Regions from separate parts of the Collibacillus ludicampi genome, predicted to be linked through region 1. Evidence: a T-box and tRNA genes for the amino acid it is inferred to sense, from the RefSeq annotation. Region 1 holds a T-box; the other holds one or more tRNA genes.
What was found. A T-box is a leader RNA that pairs with one kind of tRNA and senses whether it is charged. The one in region 1 lies ahead of tyrS (tyrosine--tRNA ligase), so its partner is inferred to be a tRNA-Tyr.
Positions count from the first base shown of each region.

Region 2: it encodes a tRNA-Tyr, which carries the amino acid that the T-box ahead of tyrS (tyrosine--tRNA ligase) is inferred to sense. The anticodon was not compared.

Region 1 covers NZ_BOQE01000001.1:2,788,556-2,793,014, reverse strand. The annotation lists gene serS (serine--tRNA ligase) at 1-505, opposite strand, end outside; gene yunB (sporulation protein YunB) at 627-1,400, opposite strand; gene tyrS (tyrosine--tRNA ligase) at 1,552-2,805, opposite strand; T-box leader at 2,872-3,106, opposite strand; gene DNHGIG_RS14140 (transglycosylase domain-containing protein) at 3,231-4,459, shown strand, end outside.
Region 2 covers NZ_BOQE01000001.1:402,576-407,034, forward strand. The annotation lists rRNA gene DNHGIG_RS02175 (23S ribosomal RNA) at 1-244, opposite strand, end outside; rRNA gene DNHGIG_RS02180 (16S ribosomal RNA) at 424-1,974, opposite strand; tRNA gene DNHGIG_RS02185 (tRNA-Ile) at 2,087-2,163, opposite strand; tRNA gene DNHGIG_RS02190 (tRNA-Met) at 2,170-2,246, opposite strand; tRNA gene DNHGIG_RS02195 (tRNA-Tyr) at 2,252-2,335, opposite strand; tRNA gene DNHGIG_RS02200 (tRNA-Ala) at 2,341-2,416, opposite strand; gene DNHGIG_RS02205 (hypothetical protein) at 2,914-3,078, shown strand; gene DNHGIG_RS02210 (ATP-binding protein) at 3,149-4,459, opposite strand, start outside.

The sequences.
Region 1 (4,459 bases):
AAACTGCGTCGTTTTTGAGGAAAAACATGCGGCTCCCCGCGATTTTCACGCCGCGTGGAATGTCGAACATATCATGCATTTCGCCTAAAGTCACATGATCGCGTGGTGTAAAATCAAAAACGGGAAGTGTCCCCCAAGTATATAATTCCACATTTTCCGAGTCGTCCTTTCCTACCGGTACATCATCAAAAGGTACGGCCGGAACGACAAGCATCATTTCATCAAATTGTTGTTTTACCCGTTCAAGTTCGCTCTCCAATGATTTGAGACGCTCGTTTAACTGTTTGACGGATTGAATATTCGCCTCACGCTCTTCTCCCTGCAACGTCGGCGTCAACTTCGACTTCTTATTACGTTCTGCACGCAATTCCTCGATTTCGACGATATATTGCCTGCGTTTGCGATCGAGATCGAGAAGTTCTTCGATCGAAATATCGATCCCCTTGTCTTCCGCAGCTTTCTGTACTTTGTCCGGATGGTTGCGTATAAAATGGATATCTAACATCTCTTCGTTCCTCCACAAATCGCACAAAATCGACAGTCTTCTGTGATTATACTACAGGTCTGACGTCTTGTCATAACAAAGGTTTCCTGCGATGTGTTTCCAGGATACAGATTCGTCAAGATCATCTCTCAATTGACGGCGAGGAAATTCCGGGAATATGTGACAATTCCGGCGGTGTTCCTTGATAAGAAGGAAAACCTTTGGGAATATAGGGGCTTCCGGTCGCATCATAAAAATATTGCGGCACATCACCAACCAGAACTGTATATGCGATCGGGATCTTCGTCTGAACCTGAACCTGCTTCGAGGCTAACGGAACGATCGCACCCACTTGTGTTTCGATATTCAGATAAATTATACTTAATGTCTGATTGATTCCTGCCTGTTTAAACTCAGTCTCCACCCAGGAACGTGCTGACCCGTACGGAATCATCGTAAGTGTGATCTTCGGTCCGACAGTGGAAAAAACGGTTGAATGAAACGCCTGTCCGAGCGGGATCTCAATCTTGTTTTCCTGCAAATCACGCAATACGCCCTGAACAATACTTGTCGCTTCTCCTTGAATTTTGGCCGTTTCGGCGAAATTGAGCCGTGCGGCTACCACATGTCCGTCACGATCCTGTGTGAGATCAATGAGCTTATCGTAATCGGCCACTTTTGAAATCTTTCCGATGATCGCATCATTGATCGCTTCCGTCGCAATGCGTTGAGACGTACTTTCCGCCAGGTTCAAGAACGTAGGGCGAAGATTGTTTTCAACAAAATAAAAAGTTTGCCAAGCGAGAAAAAAAACAGTGATCAGGGTAACTGAAAGAATCATGCGCCATCGGTTTACAGGTTTTCGTGCCGGACGTATCCGCATACGTCTTCTGCGAAACCGGAATCGCATTCGCATATACCGACCCCCTTTCCTCACCGAACATTGTATGTGGTTCGTCAAGGGGGCAGTACATCAGCATCAATCTTTTGAAAATCAGTGTACGTGGACATATGCCCACTAAAAGGCACATCCTCTTCTCTTATCGATCCGCTTGTGTATTACAGGACTACTCCGACACACGTATACGGACAAATTTTCGTTTACCCGCTTGCAAAACCATACCGTCTGTCAATTGGATCTGTGCATTGGTATCGCTAACTTTTTCACCGTTAATTTTCACCGCACCGCCTTGTATCATACGACGCGCTTCACCGTTTGAAGGCACGAGCCCCGTATCTGCGAGCAATTTCACAATCCAGACTTGTCCAGGCGGGAAAGCTGCTTCGGACATCTCTTCAGGCAACGCTCTCTGTTGAAAAACGGTCTTGAAATGTTCTTCCGCTTGAAGTGCCGCTTGTTCTCCATGGTATTTTTTCACGATTTCACGCGCAAGCCGCATTTTGGTATCCCGCGGATGCAAAGAGCCATCCGCCAACCCCGCACGGATCCTGTTCAGGTCATCGATCGAAACGTCGGTGACCAATTCAAAGTATCTCACCATCAATTCATCGGGAATGGACATCGTTTTGCCGTACATATTGGCCGGATCTTCATTGATGCCGATATAGTTTCCTAATGATTTTGACATCTTCTGCACGCCATCCGTACCTTCTAAGATAGGCATCATAATGCAAACTTGCGGCTCCTGCCCGTCTTCCTCCTGTAACATGCGCCCCATTAAAAGGTTGAATTTCTGGTCTGTTCCGCCAAGCTCGATATCGGCACGCATCGCAACTGAGTCATATCCCTGCATTAATGGGTAGAAAAATTCATGCATAGAGATCGGCTGATTATTCGTATAGCGCTTATGAAAATCTTCCCTCTCTAACATACGTGCCACCGTAATTTTGGAAGCCAAACGAATCACATCGCTGAAGGTAAGCGGAGCCAGCCATGTGGAATTATAGAGAATTTCCGTTTTTTCGGGATCGAGAATTTTAAACGCTTGTTCCGCATACGTCTTCGCGTTTTCGCGGACTTGTTCATGTGTGAGTTGCTTTCTCGTCTCGCTCTTTCCGGTGGGATCACCGACTTGCCCTGTAAAATCTCCGATCAACAGTTGGGCACGATGTCCCAGTTGTTGAAAATGGCGCAGTTTCTGTAAGACCACCGTATGCCCCAATGTTAAATCCGCCCCGGTAGGATCAATACCGAGCTTGACAATGAGGGGTTTTCCTTCTTTCAAACTGCGACGCAGTTTTTTTGCAAGCTCGTCCTCGGGAACGATTTCCGCCACACCCCTTCGAATGATCGCGAGTTGACGTTCTACTTCCGCTTCAAGAGCGGGATCGAGTGTTTGTTCTTCTCGTTCGTTTATCATGATGAAATTTCCTCCTTACAAACCGTCCATGTGAGACATATCAAAAAAACCCCGCCACTAGCAAAAGCTAGGGACGAGGTTCGCTCGCGGTACCACCCTAGTTGAAGACAGCGGCCGTAACACGCCCACACGTCTTCCCCTTAATTTTTGGTAACGGTTGACCCGGCAACAGACTACTGAGATGAACCTGTTCATCTGTGCAGCTCCGGAATGTACTTCAGACGACTCTTTGTCCGGTTTGCAGCAACCACCGGCTCTCTGGGCAAAGAGACTGTCTTACTCGTTCCTTCATCGCAGTTTCCCGTATGAAAGTTCCTTCCCTTACTTAACCTAAGTCGTAAGTACATTATCACATTTAGCAGCAAAAGTCAAAGCCAAATCGCCGAGAAACAACAACGGGAAACCTTTTAAGGGGAGGGCATCTTATGACAAAACGTACAAAAAAGGCTTCCCACCATGAGTCATCGTCCCTTTTATCAAGAAGTGTATCAAAAAAAAGAGCTTCTGCAAAATCCTGTACAAGATTCATCAAATGGATAGGGATCCCTGTGTTATTTTTGATCGTGATCGGATGTGCCACCGCTTTTGGGTATACGGTCAAACAGGTAAACGAGACGCCTCCTTTGGATATACAATCCATCATCAATGTAGCCGCGACCACCAACATTTATGACCGTAACAACAAAAGGATCGGACAAATTCAGGAGGATGGTTTTCGCGAACCGATCAAGAGTCTTTCGGAACTGTCTCCGTATATTCCGAAAGCGTTTATTGCAGCGGAAGACAAAAACTTTTTCACACACTCGGGAATCAACCCGTTTTCCATGATTCGTGCGGGCATCCAAAATATCTTTGGTTTAAAAATCATCTCCGGAGCCAGCACCATCACACAACAAGTGATTAAAAACGTTTATTTTCCAAATCAAAACCGGACGATCGATCGAAAAATCCAGGAAATTATTTTAGCGCTTCGTCTTGAGAAGAAGATGACCAAAGATGAAATCTTGAAAAACTACCTAAATTGGATTTACTTCGGTAAATCAGGAAGTACAAATCTATATGGCATTCGTGCCGCTTCTCAAGCTGTTTTTGGGAAACAGCCGAAAGACCTCAATCTGGCACAAGCCGCTTTTCTTGCCGCGCTTCCGAATAACCCCAGTTTATACAATGTAACAACACATCTCGAAAATACAATGACACGTCAACGTTATATATTAAATCAAATGAAAGCAGACGGTTTCATTTCTGACGCCGAACTGAAAGAAGCGAATCGTTTTGATATCCGCGCCTCAATTATAAAAGAACATGTGCACCATTCAACGGATCAACCCTATCTTTTAGCGGAAATCAAACAAAGGGCAATCGAAGCTTTGCAAAATGCAGGTCACTACCAATCATTTGATGAAGTGGCTAAAGAGCTTTCTCGGGGAGGATATAGGGTATACACGACGATCGACTGCGAATTGCAGCGAACAATACAAAACATCATTGAAAATCCCGCGTTGTTTCCTGCAGACATCTCTTACCGTGTACATACGAACGAAGGGAAAGAGATCTTCGCCGAACGTGCCAAGGAACAAGTGGGGGCTGTATTGATCGATAATCGGACGGGCGGGATTCTAGCGGTAGGCGCAGGACGAGATTACAAAAGCAA
Region 2 (4,459 bases), 2.4 Mb from region 1:
TGAGGGAATCACTGTTGTTTTCTTTTCCTCAGGGTACTAAGATGTTTCAGTTCCCCTGGTGTACCTTCTCACTGCCTATGGATTCAGCAGTGGATACCCCGCCATTACGCGGGGTGGGTTGCCCCATTCGGAAATCCCCGGATCAAAGCCTGCTTACGGCTCCCCGAGGCGTATCGGCGTTAGCCCCGTCCTTCATCGGCACCTGGCGCCAAGGCATCCTCCGTGCGCCCTTCGTAGCTTAACCTACAAAGGTTGTTCAAAAAGTCAGTGGATCCTCCTTTTTGAACTTGCTCTGTTTGATGCAGTACCTTGGCATGAGCCAAAGTTGATGTCGCATTCGCTATCCAGTTATCAAGGAACCTTGAGGAATTCGCTCCCTCAAAACTGAGCCGTGCAGAAGAAGAGCATCTTTTACATCCTTAGAAAGGAGGTGATCCAGCCGCACCTTCCGATACGGCTACCTTGTTACGACTTCACCCCAGTCATCGGCCCCACCTTAGGCGGCTGGCTCCTCAGAGAGGTTACCCCACCGACTTCGGGTGTTGCCAACTCCCATGGTGTGACGGGCGGTGTGTACAAGGCCCGGGAACGTATTCACCGCGGCATGCTGATCCGCGATTACTAGCAATTCCGGCTTCATGCAGGCGAGTTGCAGCCTGCAATCCGAACTACGAACGGTTTTCAGGGTTTGGCTCCACCTCGCGGTTTCGCATCCCGTTGTACCGCCCATTGTAGCACGTGTGTAGCCCAGGACATAAGGGGCATGATGATTTGACGTCATCCCCGCCTTCCTCCGACTTGTCGTCGGCAGTCTGTTGTGAGTGCCCAACTGAATGCTGGCAACACAACACAAGGGTTGCGCTCGTTGCGGGACTTAACCCAACATCTCACGACACGAGCTGACGACAACCATGCACCACCTGTCACCGCTGCCCCGAAGGGAAGGTCTGTCTCCAGACCGGTCAGCGGGATGTCAAGCCCTGGTAAGGTTCTTCGCGTTGCTTCGAATTAAACCACATGCTCCACTGCTTGTGCGGGCCCCCGTCAATTCCTTTGAGTTTCAGTCTTGCGACCGTACTCCCCAGGCGGAGTGCTTCATGCGTTAGCTTCGGCACTCATGGGTATGAGCCCACGAACACCTAGCACTCATCGTTTACGGCGTGGACTACCAGGGTATCTAATCCTGTTTGCTCCCCACGCTTTCGCGCCTCAACGTCAGGAATCGGCCAGCAAGGCGCCTTCGCCACAGGTGTTCCTCCACATCTCTACGCATTTCACCGCTACACGTGGAATTCCCCTTGCCTCTCCGACCCTCAAGCTCTCCCGTATCCAAGGCCGTCCCGGGGTTGAGCCCCGGGTTTTCACCCCGGACGCAGAAAGCCGTCTGCGCGCGCTTTACGCCCAGTGAATCCGGACAACGCTTGCCCCCTACGTATTACCGCGGCTGCTGGCACGTAGTTAGCCGGGGCTTCCTCCTCCGGTACCGTCAGGATAGGAGCATTGCCTCACCTATCGGTTCGTCCCGGAAGACAGAGTTTTACAATCCGAAGACCTTCATCACTCACGCGGCGTTGCTCCGTCAGGCTTGCGCCCATTGCGGAAGATTCCCTACTGCTGCCTCCCGTAGGAGTCTGGGCCGTGTCTCAGTCCCAGTGTGGCCGGTCACCCTCTCAGGTCGGCTACGCATCGTCGCCTTGGTGAGCCGTTACCTCACCAACTAGCTAATGCGCCGCGGGCCCATCTGGCAGTGACGCCGTAAAGCGCCTTTCCCTCCTCATGGATGCCCGTGAAGAGCGCATCGGGTATTAGCACTCGTTTCCAAGCGTTATCCCCGTCTGCCAGGCAGGTTACCCACGTGTTACTCACCCGTCCGCCGCTGACTTCAAGGAGCAAGCTCCTCTCCATCCGCGCGACTTGCATGTATTAGGCACGCCGCCAGCGTTCGTCCTGAGCCAGGATCAAACTCTCGAAGAAAAATTCGCTCTGCGCCTCGCAAGCGAGGCTTCTTGCAGAGCCCATGCAATGTTCAATCGTGGCTCTCTTCTGCACGATTCAGTTTTCAAGGAACGAAACATATGGATTTACATGGTGGGCCTAAGTGGACTCGAACCACTGACCTCACGATTATCAGTCGTGCGCTCTAGCCAGCTGAGCTATAGGCCCATATCTTGGTGGCTCGGGGCAGAGTCGAACTGCCGACCTACGGGTTATGAATCCGTCGCTCTCACCAACTGAGCTACCGAGCCATATCTGGTGGAGGGGGTAGGATTCGAACCTACGAAGCTTACGCAACGGATTTACAGTCCGCCCCATTTGACCACTTTGGTACCCCTCCAAGTTTGGTGGAGGTAAGCGGATTCGAACCGCTGACCCCCTGCTTGCAAGGCAGGTGCTCTACCAACTGAGCTATACCCCCACAGAGAGAAAGTTATGAACGAGACAAATGAAACAATTGATAATATATCATATCAGTAATTCATGTTGCAAGCGAGATTCTATTCAATCTTTCCTATTCTTCTCACTCGCCAATCGATATTGTTATCAACGCCATATCTCGCGGCGACGTTTGATATAATATCACGCTCACAAGATATCCGCAATGATAATATCAGAACAAATTTAAACAAAAAATACAGCCATAAAATCGTCACATTCTCTTTCAATCGATTTTATATCATTTTCTCCTTATTACATATAATTTTAGGGATCAAAACGTCCCTGCATGTCCTCTCGTGAAATTGCCTAAACTATAAAAGCAGCTGTAGTCTGAACGTATCCTAACGAAATACTATGAACCAAAACATGTGTGGAAGAAAAGGTTTCTTTGACATCCGCAAAACATAAAATGAGGCGAAAAGCAATCCACAGCCTATACTTTCGACGTAGAATGAAGATAATGAGGAGCGTAAGAACATGAAGAAAGATTACAAGATCGAGTGGGCAGACAATTACGGAACCAGAGGGGAAACTTTTATTTTGGCCTCCAGTCAAGAAGAAGCCGAACATTGGTTTCGTGACGAATATGGTTTTACAGGGAATGTTACAATCACCCCATTTCACAACAGTGAGAGAGAGTAAATACATGAAAAGACGCATAGCAAAGATGTGCGTCTTTCTCTGTCTAAAAACAAAACTCCACATTTCCTCGTTAAGCAAGTGCAATCGCTTGCCTCTCATAGTCTGAGAGCGGTAACTTCACAGTAAACGTCGTCCCGCGGCCAACCTGGCTTTCCACGTAGATCATTCCGTTATGGTTTTCTATAATTTGATAACTCGTTGCTAGTCCCAATCCAGTCCCCTTTTCTTTCGTTGTAAAAAAAGGTTCAAAAAGGTGGCTCATCGTTTCTTCGTCCATCCCTTTGCCATTATCGCGAATCGTTACGCGTAACCAACTTCCCGCTTCAATGTCAGCTCCGACAAAAATTTTCCCAGGTTTATCCTCGATCGCATCAAATGCGTTTTTTACAATATTAAGAAATACCTGTTTAATTTGCTGACGATCCACCATTAACCGAGGTAGAGTTTCTGGCATCTCACTTATTATCTCACAGTTACGCAAATTCGCTTCCGATTGGCAAAGCAGCACGACCTCGCGGAGAATCTCGCTCATTTCCACTGCTTTCTTTTCGGGGGGAGATGTTTTGGAAGCAGACAAAAATTCATGAATGATCATATTCACACGATCCAATTCAGACAGAATAATCTTAACGTAATCTTCTTTTCCCATCTGAATAAGATCGTTTTGCAGCAATTGGATAAAACCCTTTACAGATGTTAGAGGGTTACGAATTTCATGTGCGACACCCGCAGCAATCTTTCCAAGCATTGCTAATTTTTCGTTCTGAAAGGCGGACTGTTCCATTTTTTTAAATTCAGTTAAGTCCCGGATACTGATCAAAATGTCACCCGCATCTGTATAAGATCCTGAAATATGTAAATACCGCTGATCAGGATCTGTATACTCATATAAACTCTTCGTATGGCAATTGTGAAAAAGATCTTGGCAAATTTTCTGAATGAACTGAAGTATACCAGTTGCTCGTCCGGCATTCGATAACACTTCCTCTATGCTTTTTCCCAACAATCGCCGGCGCGGCATTCCTAAAATCTTTCCCATGTTGATATTAACGAAAGATATAAAACCTTCTTGATCATAAATTAAAATACTTGTGTCCATATTTTGAAGAATCGTTTCGTAGGTAGCCAAATGATTCCACGTTTTATATAATTGCTGCTGGAGCCTTCTTAAAGATTGATGAACAGGTGGAACCGTAACACAGGAGATCCAATAACTCGTCATCACTTGCAGTAAGAAAAACAAAGAATGGTCATGTAAATAGGACTCTTCTTCCGTGTCCACACTCGCCGTGATTCTACGCATGACTTCGTAATGAATGGGCACAATTTCTTCTAGTTGGATCTCACGCTTTCGTAGGTCGTGCACAAGAGTCGATGCATG